Regions from separate parts of the Geodermatophilus sp. CPCC 205761 genome, predicted to be linked through region 4. Evidence: riboswitches for the same ligand, from Rfam matches in the RefSeq annotation. Region 4 holds a riboswitch; each other region holds the start of a gene.

Region 1 (3,638 bases), on a different contig from region 4:
CGACAGCCGCTGGAACGACGCGGCCTGCTGGGCGGCGAGGGTCGGGAGCACGAAGCCCGGCCGGAAGGCGACCAGGAAGTGCAGCCGGGAGGTCAGCGGCACCAGCGCGGAGCAGACCACCCACGCGTCCTCGCAGCCGGACCCGGTCGGGGTGAGCACCGCCGCGAACCCGGCCTGCTCGGCGGCCTGCGCCACCGCGGCCAGGTACTCCAGGGTGGGCCGCCGGCGCAGCGCCGCGGCGCTGTGCCCGCGGTCGGTCGTCGCCGGCCCGACGTCGCGGCCGTCGCCACGGCTGGGCAGGAACCAGGAGACCTCCACGTCAGCGCCGTCCGGCGGTGCGGGCCGCCGCCACCTGCGGTCCCGCGACGGCCAGCCAGTCGTCCAGCGGGCCGGGGGCGTCCCAGGTCTTGTCGAGCAGGTAGAGCCCGCGGGTGGGCGTGGTGGCGCCGAGCTCGACCAGGACCGGCTTGAGCAGCAGGTCCGGCGCCAGCGCGTGGGCGGGCCCCGCGCCGAGCATGAGCGGGACCGCCACCACGCCGGCGAGGTCGCCGGTGCCGACCTGGTCGAGGAACAGCTTGAGCAGGCCGGTGTAGGTCGCCTTGTAGGTGGGGCTGGCGACGACGGCGACCTCGGCGGCCCGCAGCGCGGCGACCGCCTCCTCGACCGCCGGGTCGCCCCAGCCGAGCAGGCCTGAGCCGAGGTCGACCACGTCGACGACGCGGTCCGGCGGGGCGCCGGTGAGCCGCTCGACGACGTGCTCGGCGGCGGCGCGGGTCCGGGAGTGCGGCTTGGGGTTGCCGACGACCGCGATCGTGCTCACGGGGCGGCCGCCGCGGCGGCGTCGCGCTTGGCGACCTCCTCGCGCACGATCGGCAGCACGTACCGGCCGACGTCGATGGCATCCCCGAGCAGGTCGTAGCCGCGCATCGAGATGATGTCCACGCCGAGGTCCACGTAGTCCAGCAGCGCCTGGGCGACCGTCTCGGGGGTGCCGACCAGCGCGTTGGAGTTGCCCGCGCCGCCGGTCGCCGTCGCCGTCGGCGTCCACAGCGCGCGGTCGAAGCGCTCGCCGCGCTCGGCGATCGCCAGCAGCCGCTGGGAGCCGGCGTTCTCCGGCTCGGTGAGCGGGTGCCGCCGGGTCAGCGGCTGCGCGCCGCCGCCGGTGCGGGCGGCGATCCGGTCGACGGTGCGGTGCGCCTTCTCCCAGGCCAGCTCCTCGGTCGGCGCGATGATGGGACGGAAGGCGACCTGGATGCGGGGCATCGTCGTCCGCCCGGCCGCGCGGGCCGCCGCGTGCACGCGCTCGATCTGCGCCGCGGTCTCGGCCAGCGGCTCGCCCCACAGCGCGTAGACGTCGGCCTCGGCCCCGCCCGCGGCGTAGGCGGCCTCCGACGAGCCGCCGAAGGAGACGTCGGGCCGCGGCTGCTGCACCGGGAAGGTGTCGCTCACGAAGTCGGCGAACCGGTAGTGCTCGCCGTCCCAGTCGAAGGGCTCGTGCGAGGTCCACGCCTTCTTGACGATCTGGATGTACTCGCGGGTGCGGCCGTAGCGCTGGTCCTTGGTCAGGTGGTCGCCCTCGCGGCGCTGCTCGGCGTCGGTGCCGCCGGTGATGAAGTGGACGGTCAGCCGGCCGTCGCCGATCCGGTCCAGCGTGGCGAAGGTCTTCGCGGCGAAGGTCGGGTAGCTGACGTTGGGCCGGTGGGCCAGCAGCACCTGCAGCCGCTCGGTGTGCGAGAGCAGGAACGCGGCGGCCGCCGACGGCTCGGGGGAGCCGGACCCGTAGGCGAACAGCACGCGGTCCCACCCCCAGTCCTCGTGTGCGCGGCCGAGCCGCAGCGTGAACTCCTTGTCGAAGCTCGGCCCGGAGCGCGGGGTGGTCTCGGAACCGTCGTTGGTGGCGGCGATGCCCAGGAACTCGATCGGCACGGGTGGTCCTCAGGGGTGACGGGGGCCGCGCGGGACGGGCGGCCGGGGGAGGGGACGCGGGGCGGCGTCAGCGACAGCGCGCGGACCAGACCCGGCCCAGGTCCACGTGCACACGCCGGACCAGCCGCGGAGCGGCGGCGGTCGAGGTGAGGACGGCGGGCACGGACATATCTCTACCATCTCGATCGGGTTTGACGGGTAACCGGGTCGCATGTCACGCTGCCCGGCAGGTCAAGAGCGCCAGCGACAAGCCCCGGCTCGCTGGCCGGCAACCCTCCCTCCGCGATGGGGTGCCCCGGGTGACGACCCGGCGGGCGCCGACCGGCGTCCGCAAGCGCGGGCCCGCACGGGTCCCCGAACCGAGGAGGCCCCGTGACCGGCGCTGTCCTGTCCCGTCCCGCCGCTCCGGCCGGCTGCCCGCTGCTGCCGGTCGTCGGCGCGGACACCGAGGTGCCGCTGGTGCCCGCCGGCCGCGCCCCGTACGCCGACCTGGACACCGCGGCCAGCACGCCCGCCCTGGTCGCCGTCGCCGACCGGGTGGCCGAGGCGCTGCCGCTCTACGCCAGCGTGCACCGCGGCGCCGGCTACCTCTCCCAGGTGTCGACCGCCCTCTACGAGTCGGCGCGGGACACCGTCGCCGGCTTCGTCGGCGCCCGCGTCGACGACGTCTGCGTGCTGACGCGGAACACGACCGACGCGCTCAACCTGCTGGCCGGGTGCGTGCCCGCCGGGGATCGGGTGCTCGTCCTCGACTGTGAGCACCACGCCGACCTGCTGCCGTGGCAGCGCCGGGCCGCCACGACCGTGCTGCCCACGCAGGCGACGGTGACGGCGACCCTGCGCGAGCTGGCCGCGGAGCTGGTGCGCGGCCGCTACGCCCTGGTCGCGGTCACCGGGGCGTCCAACGTGACCGGCGAGGCGCTGCCCCTGGCCGACGTCGTCGAGCTGGCGCACGCCGCCGGGGCCCGGGTCGCCGTCGACGGCGCGCAGCTGGTGCCGCACCGCCGGTTCTCCCTGGCCGCGACCGGCGCCGACTACGTCGCCTTCTCCGGCCACAAGCTCTACGCCCCCTTCGGCACCGGCGCGCTGGTCGGCCGGCGGGACTGGCTGGACGACGCGCCGGCGCACCTCGCCGGCGGCGGGGCGGTGCACGAGGTGACCGTCGAGGGGACGACGTGGGCCGCGGCCCCGCACCGGCACGAGGGCGGATCCCCCAACGTGCTGGGGGCGGTGGCGCTGGCCGCCGCCTGCGACGCGCTGGCGGCGCTGCCCGACGGCGCGCTCGAGACCCACGAGCTCGCGCTGCGGGACCGGCTGGAGGCGGGGCTCGACGCCCTGCCCGGCGTCCGCCGGCTGCGGATCTGGCCGGACTCGACCGCGCCCACCGGCGTCGTCTCGTTCACCGTCGACGGGGCCGACCCGGGCCTGGTCGCCGCCGTCCTGTCCGCCGAGCACGGCGTCGGCGTGCGGGACGGCCGGTTCTGTGCGCACCCGCTGCTGGCCCGGCTCGGCGTGCCGCAGGGGGCGCTGCGGGCCAGCGTGGGGCTGGCCACCACCGCGGCCGACGTGGACCGGCTCCTCGAGGGCCTGGCCGCCTTCCTCGACCGCGGGCCGGCGGTCGACTACGCCGTCCGGTCGGGGCGGTGGGCGCCGGCCGACGACCCCCGCCCCCTGGCCGGCCTGGCCGGCGCGGACCCGGGGGCCGTCACCCG
Region 2 (3,638 bases), on a different contig from region 4:
GGTGGCGACGACGTCCGGCGCCGGCAGGCGCGCCTCGACCAGCGCCCGCGTCTCGGTCACCCCGGGACGGCTGGACGACCGGGCCCGGAACGCGCCCGCGCCCTCGTCGAGCTCGATCTCGACGTCGGCGCCGAGGAAGTGCAGCACCCCGGCCTCGGACAGGGCGAGCAGCTCCTCCAGCCGCGGTCCGGGCGGGCCGCTGGCCAGGTAGCTGAACAGGTTCATCCACCAGCCGGCCAGGTCCTCGCACTCCGACCGCGGGGTCAGCCGCCGGGCCGCCACCAGCCCGGCGATCGTGCCGTGGCACTGGAGCAGCGCGGTGAACACGGCGGCGTCCGTGCTGTGCGCCGGGTCCGCCGCGCGGGCCAGGTCGGCGCGGACGTGCCGGCGGACGGCGTCCTGCAGCGTCCCCGGGTCGGGGAACCAGCGCCCCGCGAGCGGGCGGTCCAGCGCCGCGAGGTCGAAGCGGTCGATGACGTCGGGCACCGCCCGCGCGACGAGCGCCCGCTCGGCGCGCCGCGTGGCGGCCGCGGCGTAGCCGTCGGCGAACTCCTCCCACGGCACCGCCGTCCGCTCCGGGTGGGCGCGGAACAGCTCGGTGTAGTGCGCCCAGCCCAGCTCCCGCTCGATCAGCGGTGCCAGGTCGGCGCGCAGGTCCAGCAGCCGGTCGGGCCCGAACGCGGCGTCGACGGCGGCCGGGGTGAAGAACCGCAGCGGCACCGGCGGCCCGGCCCACGGGTAGCCGAGCTTGGACCGGTAGGGCACGCCGCGGCGGGAGCCCACGTACAGCACCGGCTCGGAGCCGGACGGCTGGTAGCGCAGCCGGCCGGCGTCGTCGCGCTCGAACCGGCCGCCGCGCCCGTTGGTCAGCAGGACGGCGAGGTCGACGAACGCGAGACCGGCGCCGCGCACCAGCACGTCCTCCCCCGGGGCCAGCGCGGAGAGGTCGACGTCCGCGGTGTACCCGGTGGGCAGGTAGGTGAGTCCGCGACGGTCGGCGGCGGCCGCGGTCGCCCGCTCGCCGGCCGTGGGGTGCGCGTCGAGGTGGCCCTGGACGAGCAGGACGGCGTCGGCGCTGAGCTCGGCGCCGTCGGCCAGCCGCACGCGGGCGCCCCCGGGGCCGCTGTGCACGTCGACCACCCGGGTGGCGTGCAGGTGCACGTCCAGCCACGGCGCGGCCGCGGCGACCACCGTGTCGAGCACCCACCGCAGGTAGGCGCTGACCAGCGGCCGGGACGGGAAGGACGCCGGCCCGAGCCGGCGGGCCTCCCGGCCGACCGGGTCCTCCGCCGGCCGGGCGCGGGCGACGTCGCGCACCCACTCCCACAGCGTGGTGCCCTCGGCGACCGGGCCCTCGACGACGACGGAGGGGTCGGGCAGCACGGTGACGTCGCCGACCAGGGAGTTGGCCCAGAGCAGGTCGGGCTGCTCGGCCCGCCAGACGCGGCCGCCACCGGGCGGGAACGGATCGACCAGGTGCACCTGCAGCCGGCGGCCGTCGGACAGCTCCGGAGCGGAGGCGGCGAGCCGTTCGAGGACGCCGATCGCGGTGGGGCCGGCGCCGACGACGCAGAGGGTGGGCCGGTCAGGGACGAGCGGGGACATGCGGGGGGACTCCAGAGCCGGAGGAGGGAGGGCGGGGCGTGGTCGCGTCCTCCGGACACAGGGCACTGCAGGTGCGGAGCAGGTCGACGTGCCGCCGCTGGGCGAGCTCCGGTCGCGTCACGTCCCCTCCTCCCGATGCGGACGCCGGGTGGCGCCGACACAATGTCTACCAAATCGATCGGGTTTGACGGGAATGCCGGTCCGTGTCTAGGGTCCGGCTCAGGTCCTGAGTGCCAGCACCAAGCCCCGGCTCGCTGGCCGGCAACCCTCCGCTGCGACGGGGTGCCCCGGGTGACGACCTGGCGGACGCGATCCGCGTCCGCAAGTCCGCAGCCCTCCGGGGCCCAGATCGAGGAGCACCGACAGTGAGCACCGCGTCGACGCCGGGCGTCCGCGACCTCTCCGCCGACCTGGTCGGCCGTCCGACGGTCGACCTGCTGCGCACCGACAGCGCGCTCTGTCGCTGACGACGTCCCCCTCCTGACCGGCCCGCCCGGTCCTCCGCGGCACCGCCCGCTCCCGCCGCTCCCCCTGTCCCGGGAGTGCCGGCGGCGTGCCCGCGTCCTCTCCACCACCCGTCCGACAGGGAGCACCCGCATGTCCCGCACCCCCCTCCTCGGCGTCGAGCTGACCGACGCCGGAGCCCACCCCGCCGCCTGGCGGCTGCCGGTCGCCGAGCCGGGCCGGCTGTTCGACCCCGCGCGGTGGGCCGGCCTGGTCCGCACCGCCGAGCGTGGCGGCCTCGACCTGGCCCTGTTCCCCGACGCGTTCGGGGTGCAGGACGCCGACGGCGGGGTCCGCGGCCGGCTCGACGCCCTGCTGACCGCCTCCCGGCTCGCCCCGCTGACCACGTCCATCGGTCTCGTGCCGACGGTGACCACCACGCACACCGAGCCGTTCCACGTCGGCAAGGCGGTGCAGACCCTCGACTGGGTGAGCCGCGGGCGGGCCGGCTGGGAGATCGGGGTGAGCCGCACCCCCGAGGAGGCCGCGCTGTTCGGCCGGAAGAGCGCCGAGCCCGACGACGAGCTGTGGGCCGAGGCCGACGACGTCGCCGAGGTCGTCGCCCGGCTCGAGGACAGCTGGGAGGACGACGCCGAGATCCGCGACGTGGCCACCGGCCGGTTCGTCGACCGCGACCGGATCCACCCGGTCGACTTCCGCGGTCCCCGCTTCTCGGTCGCGGGCGCGTCGATCACGCCGCGCTCGCCGCAGGGCCGCCCGCCGGTCGTCGTCCGGGCCGACTCCCCCGCCGCGCTCGCCGTCGCCGCGCACCGGGCCGACGTCGTGCGGATCTCCGCCGCCGGCGTCGCGGCCGCCACGGCCCAGGCGACCGAGGTGCGGGCCCGGGTGGCCGAGGCCGGCCGCGACCCGCGCCAGGTCGCCGTGCTCGCCGACGTCGTCGCCTGGCTGGGCCCGGACGCCGCCGACCGGAGGAACCGGCTGCAGGCGCTGTCCCGGACCGACCCGGGCACGGTGGAGCACGTCGGCGACGCCGAGGACCTCGCCGACCTGATCGCGGTCTGGACGACCGCGGTCGACGGCGTGGTGGTGCGCCCGGCCGTCCTCCCGACCGACCTCGAGGCGCTGGTGGACGACGTCGTCCCGCTGCTGCGGGAGCGCGGGCTGCGCCCGGCCGGGCCGCCCGGCCCCACGCTCCGCGACACCCTCGGCCTGACCCGCCCGGCCGGCCGCACCGCCGTCGGGGGTGCCCGGTGAGCCGCAAGCAGATCCACCTCGGGGCCCACTTCCCCGGCGTCAACAACACCACCGTCTGGGCCGATCCGCGGTCGGGCAGCCAGGTCGACTTCGCCTCCTTCGAGCACCTGGCCCGCACCGCCGAGGACGCGCGGTTCGACTTCTTCTTCCTCGCCGAGGGGCTGCGGCTGCGCGAGCACAAGGGGCAGGTCTACGAGCTCGACGTCGTCGGCCGGCCCGACACGCTCCCGGTGCTCGCCGCGCTGGCGGCGGTCACCGAGCGGCTCGGGCTGGTCGGGACGATCAACACGACCTTCAACGAGCCCTACGAGCTG
Region 3 (3,638 bases), on a different contig from region 4:
TGCAGGCTCTGGTCGAGGCCGGCCTCGAGGTCGACGCCTTCACGCCGCGGCGCCGGCTGGAGGACGCGTTCCTGGCGCTGGTGGGGGAGGAGGCGTGAGCCGGAGCATGGAGACCGAGCACGTCCAGCCGACGGGGGCGATCGCCGGGTACCGGCCCGAGCGCACGCTGCGGCTGTCGGTCGAGCTGCGCCGGCAGTTCAAGCGCCGGCGCACCATCGGCGTCTTCGCCCTGATGGTCGCGCTGCCGCTGATCCTGATCGCGGCGCTGCAGCTGGGGGCCAGCGAGGAGGCGGCGGAGAACAGCCGGCTGAACCTCGTCGACGTCGCCACCTCCAGCGGGCTGAACTTCACCCTGTTCGTGCTGTTCGCGACGACCAGCTTCTTCCTGGTCGTCGTCTACGCGCTGTTCTTCGGCGACACGGTTGCCGCCGAGGCGCAGTGGGGGTCGCTGCGCTACACGCTGGCCACGCCGGTGCCGCGGATGCGGCTGCTCCGGCAGAAGTGGTACGCGGCCCTGGTGCTCTCGGTGGGGGCGCTGCTGGCGCTGGTCCTCACCGGACTGGTGGCCGGTGGCATCGCCTTCGGGTTCGAGGCGATCCAGACGCCGATCGGCGTGACGCTCGGCCAGGGTGAGGGGCTGCTGCGGCTGGCCGGGATGGTCGGCTACCTCGCCGTCCACCTGCTCGTCGTCGGCACGCTGGCGTTCTGGTTCTCCACGATCACCGACGCGCCCCTGGCCGCGGTCGGCGGCGCGGTGTTCACCATGTTCGTCTTCGCGATCCTCGACCAGGTCGAGCAGCTCGGCGCGGTCCGCGACTGGTTCCCCACCGCGGAGGAGTTCGCCTGGACCGACCTGCTGCAGACCCCGGTCGACTCCGGCGACCTGTTCCGGGGCGTGGTCCAGTCGCTGGTGTACGCGGCGGTCTTCACCGCGCTGGCCTTCCGCCACTTCGCCCGCCGCGACGTCACGAGCTGATGGAGTGGTTCTGTCGGCGTGACGCCGACAGAACCACTCCATCAGAGACTCGCGCGGACGGCCTCGGCCCAGCCCTCGCCCATCGCGGCACCGGTCACCGCCACGTTCGGGACGGCGGCCAGCAGGTCGGCCATCCCGTCGACGGTCGCCCCGTTCGCGGTGATCCACAGCCGGCCGACCGCCGGCGCCATCTCCAGGTCGCTGACGCTGTCGCCGATCGCCACCGCGTCGTCGGGGGTCAGGCCGCGTCGCTCGAGGTCCCACGCGATCGCCGCGCCCTTGGAGATGCCGCGCGGCATCAGGTGGTAGACCCGCGGCGGCAGCGCGTCGGGGGCCAGGGTCATCCGGGACGTCGCCGGGATGGACCCGTTGTCGTTGAGCGTCAGCCAGCCGTGCCCGCGCTCGGCGAGGTACGCGTCGACGGCCAGGGGGTCCACCCGGCCGCGCAGCAGCGCGTCGGTCGTGTGGGTGGCGTGCCAGGGGGCGTGCCACTCCAGCCGGCCGGCGTGGCGCGCCAGCAGGTCCTCGACGACGCCGAGCTCGGCCATCACCTCCATCGGGGCCCGCGCGGCGTGCTCGGCGGGCAGCTCCCCGGTCAGCCGGTGGACGCCGCGGCCGCCGTCCCAGCCGACGACGGAGCCGAGCTCGGCGATCGCGCCGTCCGCCGCGAAGATCCGCGCCGCCTCCACCACCTGCTCGAACGTCCGCCCGCTGACCAGCACGAGCGGGACGCCGGCCCGGTGCAGGTCGAGCAGTGCGGTGGCCGGGCCGGCGGTGAGGTCGCGGGCGGCGGTGTGCCAGAAGGAGCCCCGGGGGCCGACCATCGTGCCGTCGAGGTCGGTGTAGACGATCCGCGCAGTCACGGACTCATCGTGGCCGGGTCCGCAGCGACGACGGTCACCTGGGTACAGTCGGTGCGTTCCACTCATCCAGAGGGGCAGAGGGACACGGCCCGATGAAGCCCCGGCAACCGCCGACCGCGCACTCCGCGGCGAGAGGTGCCAATTCCGTCCCGCGCGGCTCGACGGCCCGCCGCGGGGAAGATGAGGAGGTAGTCGTCGCATGACCCTGACCGCTCCCGGTTCCCTTCAGGCCGACTCCGGTGCCGGTGGCCCGGTGCCCCCGTGTCCGGCACGCGGGCTGGTGTGCCGCAACTGCGGCGCCACCTTCGGCCTGGTCGCCGAGCACGCCTGCGCCGAGTGCTTCGGCCCGCTCGAGGTCGACTACGACCCCGAGATCATGCGCGCGGTCACCCGCGAGCAGATCGAGGCCGGCCCGCAGAACATCTGGCGCTACGTCGCACTGCTGCCGGTGGGGCAGGACCCGGCCGACCGCGTCTCGCTCGACCCCGGCCTGACCCCGCTGGTGCGGGCCGACCGGCTGGCCGCGGAGCTGGGCGTCACCGGGGGCCTCTGGGTCAAGGACGACTCGGCCAACCCCACCCACTCGTTCAAGGACCGCGTGGTCAGCCTCGCGGCGACCGCCGCCAAGCGCCTGGGCTACACCAAGATCGCCGCAGCCTCCACCGGCAACCTGGCCAACTCGGTCGCCGCGCACGCCGCGCGGGTCGGCATCCCGTCGTTCGTGTTCATCCCGAGCGACCTGGAGCCGGGCAAGGTCGTCCAGTCGGCGGTCTACGGGCAGACGCTGGTCGCCGTCGACGGCTCCTACGACGACGTCAACCGGCTGACCAGCGAGCTCGCCGAGACCGACGAGTTCGAGGACACCGCCTTCGTCAACCAGAACGTGCGGCCCTACTACGCCGAGGGCTCCAAGACGATGGGTTACGAGATCGCCGAGCAGCTCGGCTGGCGGATCCCGGCCCAGGTCGTCATCCCCATGGCGTCGGGCTCGCTGCTCACCAAGGTGGACAAGGCGTTCCGCGAGCTGACCACCGCCGGCATCGTCGAGGCGAGCGAGTGGACGATCTTCGGCGCCCAGTCGGCCGGCTGCGACCCGATCGCCACGGCCTTCGACAACGGGTGGGACGTCGTCAAGCCGGTGAAGCCGACCGGCATCGCCAAGTCGCTCAACATCGGCAACCCCGCCGACGGCCCGTACGCGCTCGACGCGATCCGGCGCACCGGTGGCGCGGTCGGCCGGGTGGACGACGAGCAGATCGTGCAGGGCATCCGCGACCTCGCCCGGACCACCGGGGTGTTCGCCGAGACCGCCGGCGGCGTCACGGTCGCGGTGCTGCGCCAGCTCCTGGAGGACGGCCGGCTGGACCCGGCCAAGGAGACCGTCGTCCTCAACACCGGGGAGGGCCTCAAGACCCTCGACCCGCTGGAGCCGGTCGTCGGGCCGACCCACCGGGTGCAGCCGTCGCTGAAGTCGGTGCGGGCGGCCGGTCTCATCGGGTGACGGAGTAGGGTCGCAGCCGGATCGGGGGACGTCGTCCCTCCATCCGTGTCCGGCGTGGGTGAGGTTGCTCTCACCACGCCCTTCGTGTTGTACCTTCTCCCGCGGTTCGGTTCCACGTTCGTGTTCGACGGGCGGAAGAGCTAGACCCGGCGCTGGAATGGCTGGCGTCGTCCGCACGCACGAAACGTGGGAGCACACGTGGCACAGGGCACCGTGAAGTGGTTCAACGCCGAGAAGGGCTTCGGCTTCATCGCCGTCGACGGCGGCCAGGACGTCTTCGTCCACTACTCCGCCATCC
Region 4 (3,638 bases):
TCCGGGGCCGGGCAGGTAGTCCCCGCCGGCCCAGGCCGGGTCGGCACGGACCGCGGCCTGCTGGGTGGTCTGGGTGCCGATCTGGTCGGCGGTCGCGGCGGCACCGGAGGCGAGGAAGAACAGCGCTCCGACCCGGTCGGGCAGCCCGACCGCCCACTCCAGCGCCCGCATGCCACCCATCGAGCCACCGAGCACCGCCGTCCACCGGTCGATGCCGAGGGCGTCGGCCAGCGCGGCCTCCACCCGCACCTGGTCGCCCACGGTGACGGCGGGGAAGCGCGCGCCCCACGGAGCGCCGTCCGGGGCCGGGGACGACGGGCCGGTCGTCCCCTGGCAGCCGCCGAGGACGTTGGCGCAGACGACGAACAGCCGGTCGGTGTCCAGCGGCGCCCCGGGCCCGACGAGCCCGTCCCACCAGCCCGGCGTCGGGTGGCCCGGGCCGGGCGGGCCCACGACGTGGCTGTCGCCGGTGAGCGCGTGCTCGACCAGGACGGCGTTGCCCCCGCCGGGCGCGAGCGTCCCCCACGTCTCGTAGGCCACCCGGACCGCCGGCAGCGACCCGCCGCGGTCCAGCCCGAGCGGACCGGGCAGGTCGAGGAAGCGCCGGTCGCCGACCGGGTCCCCCTCGCGCCAGCCGCCCGGGCGCGGCGGGGCCCAGGGGGCGACCCGGGCCCCGCTCACGTCAGGACGTCCTTCTCACTCGGCGGACTTCGCGGCGCGGAAGCCGGCCTCCAGGTCGGCGAGGATGTCGTCGATCCCCTCCAGGCCGACCGCCAGCCGCACCAGGCCGGGGGTGACGCCGGTGGTCAGCTGCTCCTCGGCGGTCAGCTGCGAGTGCGTCGTCGACGCCGGGTGGATGACCAGGCTGCGCACGTCGCCGATGTTGGCCACGTGGCTGTGCAGCTCCAGCGCGTCGACGAACCGCTTGCCGGCCTCGACCCCGCCGTGCAGCTCGAAGGTGAGGACGGCGCCGGCGCCGCGCGGCGCGTACTTCCGCTGCGCGGCGTGCCACGGGGACGACGCCAGCCCCGGGTAGTTGACCCGGTCGACGGAGTCGTGCGCCTCGAGGAACTCCGCGACCCGCTGGGTGTTGGCCACGTGCCGCTCCATGCGCAGCGACAGCGTCTCGATCCCCTGCACGACGAGGAAGGCGTTGAACGGCGAGATCGCCGGGCCGAGGTCCCGCAGCAGCTGCACCCGTGCCTTGAGCGCGTACGCCGGCGCACCGAGGTCGGCGTAGACGACGCCGTGATAGGTCGGGTCGGGCTCGGTGAAGCCGGGGAACTTCCCGCCGGTCCAGGTGAAGTTGCCGGCGTCGACGATCAGCCCGGCGATCACCGTGCCGTGCCCGCCCAGGTACTTGGTCGCCGAGTGCACGACGACGTCGGCACCGAACTCGATCGGCCGGATGAGGAACGGGGTGGCGATCGTGTTGTCGACGATCAGCGGGACGCCGTTGCGGTGCGCCACCTCCGACACCGCGCTGATGTCGAGGATGTCGCCCTTGGGGTTGCCGATCGTCTCGCCGAAGAAGGCCTTGGTGTTCTCCTGGACCAGCGACTGCCAGTTCTCCGGGTCGTCGGGGTCCTCGACGAAGGAGACGGTGACGCCGAGCTTGGGCAGCGAGTGGTGCAGCAGGTTGTACGTGCCGCCGTAGAGCGAGGCGGACGCGACGACGTGGTCGCCGGACTCGGCGATGTTGAGCAGCGCCAGGGTCGTGGCGGACTGCCCGCTCGACACCGCCAGCGCCGCGACGCCGCCCTCCAGCGAGGCCACGCGCTGCTCCAGCGCGTCCTGCGTCGGGTTCATGATCCGGGTGTAGATGTTGCCCATCTCGGCCAGCGCGAACAGGTCCGCGGCGTGCTGGGCGTCGCGGAACTGGTAGGCGGTGGTGGCGTAGATCGGCAGGGCACGGGCCCCGGTGGTCGGGTCGGGGCTCGTGCCGGCGTGGATCTGCCGGGTCTCGAAGCTCCAGCTCTGGGGGTCGGGCATGCGCCGGTCTCCTCTCATCGGGAGACCCCGCGGCGCGCGAGGACCTCCGTCCTTGCCGGACGGCGGGCGCCGACCGGCCGGCTCTTCCCCTGGAGCACCTCGGACGGAGTCGAGGTTGCCGGGCAGCCAGCCAGGTGCTTCGCACTGCCTCTCGTGAGCCAGACGCGATCTTATGCAGACGGGAGCACACCCGGCACAGGGGCCCCAGGCGCATCGGGGCCGGTCAGGCGGCGGAGGCCGGCCCTACAGCACCTTGGAGAGGAACGCCCGGGTGCGGGCGTGCTGGGGGTCGCCGAGCACGCGCCGCGGGTCGCCGGCCTCGACGACCACGCCGTCGTCCATGAAGACCAGGGAGTCGCCGACCTCGCGGGCGAAGCCCATCTCGTGGGTGACGACGACCATCGTCATCCCCGACCCGGCGAGCCCCCGCATGACGTCGAGGACCTCGCCGACGAGCTCCGGGTCCAGCGCGGACGTCGGCTCGTCGAAGAGCATGAGCTGCGGCTCCATCGCCAGGGCCCGGGCGATCGCCACCCGCTGCTGCTGGCCGCCGGAGAGCTGGTTCGGGTAGTTGTGCACCCGGTCGCCGAGGCCCACCCGCTCCAGCAGCTCGACGCCCCGCCGGCGGGCCTCCGCCTTGCGCACGCCCTTCACCTGGGTGGGTGCCTCGACGACGTTCTCCAGCGCCGTCATGTGCGGGAAGAGGTTGAACCGCTGGAAGACCATGCCGATGTCGCGGCGCTGGGCAGCGACCTGCCGGTCGGGCAGCTCGTGCAGCTTGCCGCCGTGCTCGCGGTAGCCGACCAGGTGCCCGTTCACCCACAGCCGGCCGGCGTCGATCTTCTCCAGGTGGTTGATGCAGCGCAGGAACGTCGACTTCCCCGAGCCGGAGGGGCCGATCACGCAGACCACCTCGCCGGCGGCGACCTCCAGGTCGATGCCCTTGAGCACCTCGACCTGACCGAAGGACTTGCGCACGCCCTCGGCCCGGACCATCGGCTGCCCGTCCCCGGTCACTTCTGGCCCCCGACCTCGCGGGCCTCGCGGGCGGCCCGCTGCGCCCGCGTCTCCCGGCTGCCGAAGCCCCGGTTGAACCGCCGCTCCAGGAAGTACTGGCCGATCATCAGCAGGCTGGCCAGCGCCACGTACCAGAGGATCGAGGCCACGGCCATCGGGATGATCTGGAAGGTCCGGCTGCCGATCGCCCGCAGCTGGAAGTTGAGCTCCGTCGTCACCGGGACGGCGATGAGCAGCGAGGTGTCCTTGAGCATCGCGATCGTCTCGTTGCCGGTCGGCGGGATGATGACGCGCATCGCCTGCGGCAGCACGATCCGGCGCATGGTCTTGCCGCGGCTCATCCCCAGGGCGGAGGCGGCCTCGTTCTGGCCCGGGTCGACCGACTGGATCCCGGCCCGCACGATCTCGGCCATGTAGGCGCCCTCGGAGAGCACGAGGCCGATCAGGCCCGCGGTGAACCCGGCGAAGATCTGGTTGCCGTTCAGGCCGAACAGGCGCAGGTCCGCGTCGAACCCGAACAGGTCCATGAGCTGCCGGTCGAAGGGGAACCCGAACTCGTAGGTGGCGTAGAGGGCGCCGAGGTTCGCGACGAAGAAGAGCAGGACGATCCGGGGGACCGCCCGGAAGAG

Evidence for each region. A riboswitch is a leader RNA that binds a small molecule or an ion and turns the genes downstream of it on or off. The one in region 4 is predicted to bind S-adenosylmethionine.
Region 1: it holds a riboswitch for S-adenosylmethionine, as region 4 does, so the genes downstream of both, MY526_RS17155 (aminotransferase class V-fold PLP-dependent enzyme) here and MY526_RS06400 (bifunctional o-acetylhomoserine/o-acetylserine sulfhydrylase) in region 4, are expected to answer to the same signal.
Region 2: it holds a riboswitch for S-adenosylmethionine, as region 4 does, so the genes downstream of both, MY526_RS17215 (LLM class flavin-dependent oxidoreductase) here and MY526_RS06400 (bifunctional o-acetylhomoserine/o-acetylserine sulfhydrylase) in region 4, are expected to answer to the same signal.
Region 3: it holds a riboswitch for S-adenosylmethionine, as region 4 does, so the genes downstream of both, thrC (threonine synthase) here and MY526_RS06400 (bifunctional o-acetylhomoserine/o-acetylserine sulfhydrylase) in region 4, are expected to answer to the same signal.

Annotation. Positions count from the first base shown of each region.
Region 1 covers NZ_JALPKQ010000028.1:49,014-52,651, forward strand. The annotation lists gene MY526_RS17140 (LLM class flavin-dependent oxidoreductase) at 1-318, opposite strand, end outside; gene MY526_RS17145 (NADPH-dependent FMN reductase) at 320-820, opposite strand; gene MY526_RS17150 (LLM class flavin-dependent oxidoreductase) at 817-1,926, opposite strand; SAM riboswitch class IV at 2,156-2,269, shown strand; gene MY526_RS17155 (aminotransferase class V-fold PLP-dependent enzyme) at 2,299-3,638, shown strand, end outside.
Region 2 covers NZ_JALPKQ010000028.1:62,856-66,493, reverse strand. The annotation lists gene MY526_RS17220 (FAD/NAD(P)-binding protein) at 1-1,605, opposite strand, end outside; SAM riboswitch class IV at 1,828-1,939, shown strand; gene MY526_RS17215 (LLM class flavin-dependent oxidoreductase) at 2,203-3,324, shown strand; gene MY526_RS17210 (NtaA/DmoA family FMN-dependent monooxygenase) at 3,321-3,638, shown strand, end outside.
Region 3 covers NZ_JALPKQ010000013.1:4,105-7,742, forward strand. The annotation lists gene MY526_RS10005 (alpha/beta fold hydrolase) at 1-98, shown strand, start outside; gene MY526_RS10010 (ABC transporter permease) at 95-976, shown strand; gene MY526_RS10015 (HAD family hydrolase) at 1,018-1,839, opposite strand; SAM riboswitch class I at 1,899-2,026, shown strand; gene thrC (threonine synthase) at 2,039-3,340, shown strand; gene MY526_RS10025 (cold-shock protein) at 3,539-3,638, shown strand, end outside.
Region 4 covers NZ_JALPKQ010000007.1:129,670-133,307, reverse strand. The annotation lists gene metX (homoserine O-acetyltransferase MetX) at 1-681, opposite strand, end outside; gene MY526_RS06400 (bifunctional o-acetylhomoserine/o-acetylserine sulfhydrylase) at 697-1,992, opposite strand; SAM riboswitch class IV at 2,036-2,151, opposite strand; gene MY526_RS06395 (amino acid ABC transporter ATP-binding protein) at 2,236-3,009, opposite strand; gene MY526_RS06390 (amino acid ABC transporter permease) at 3,006-3,638, opposite strand, start outside.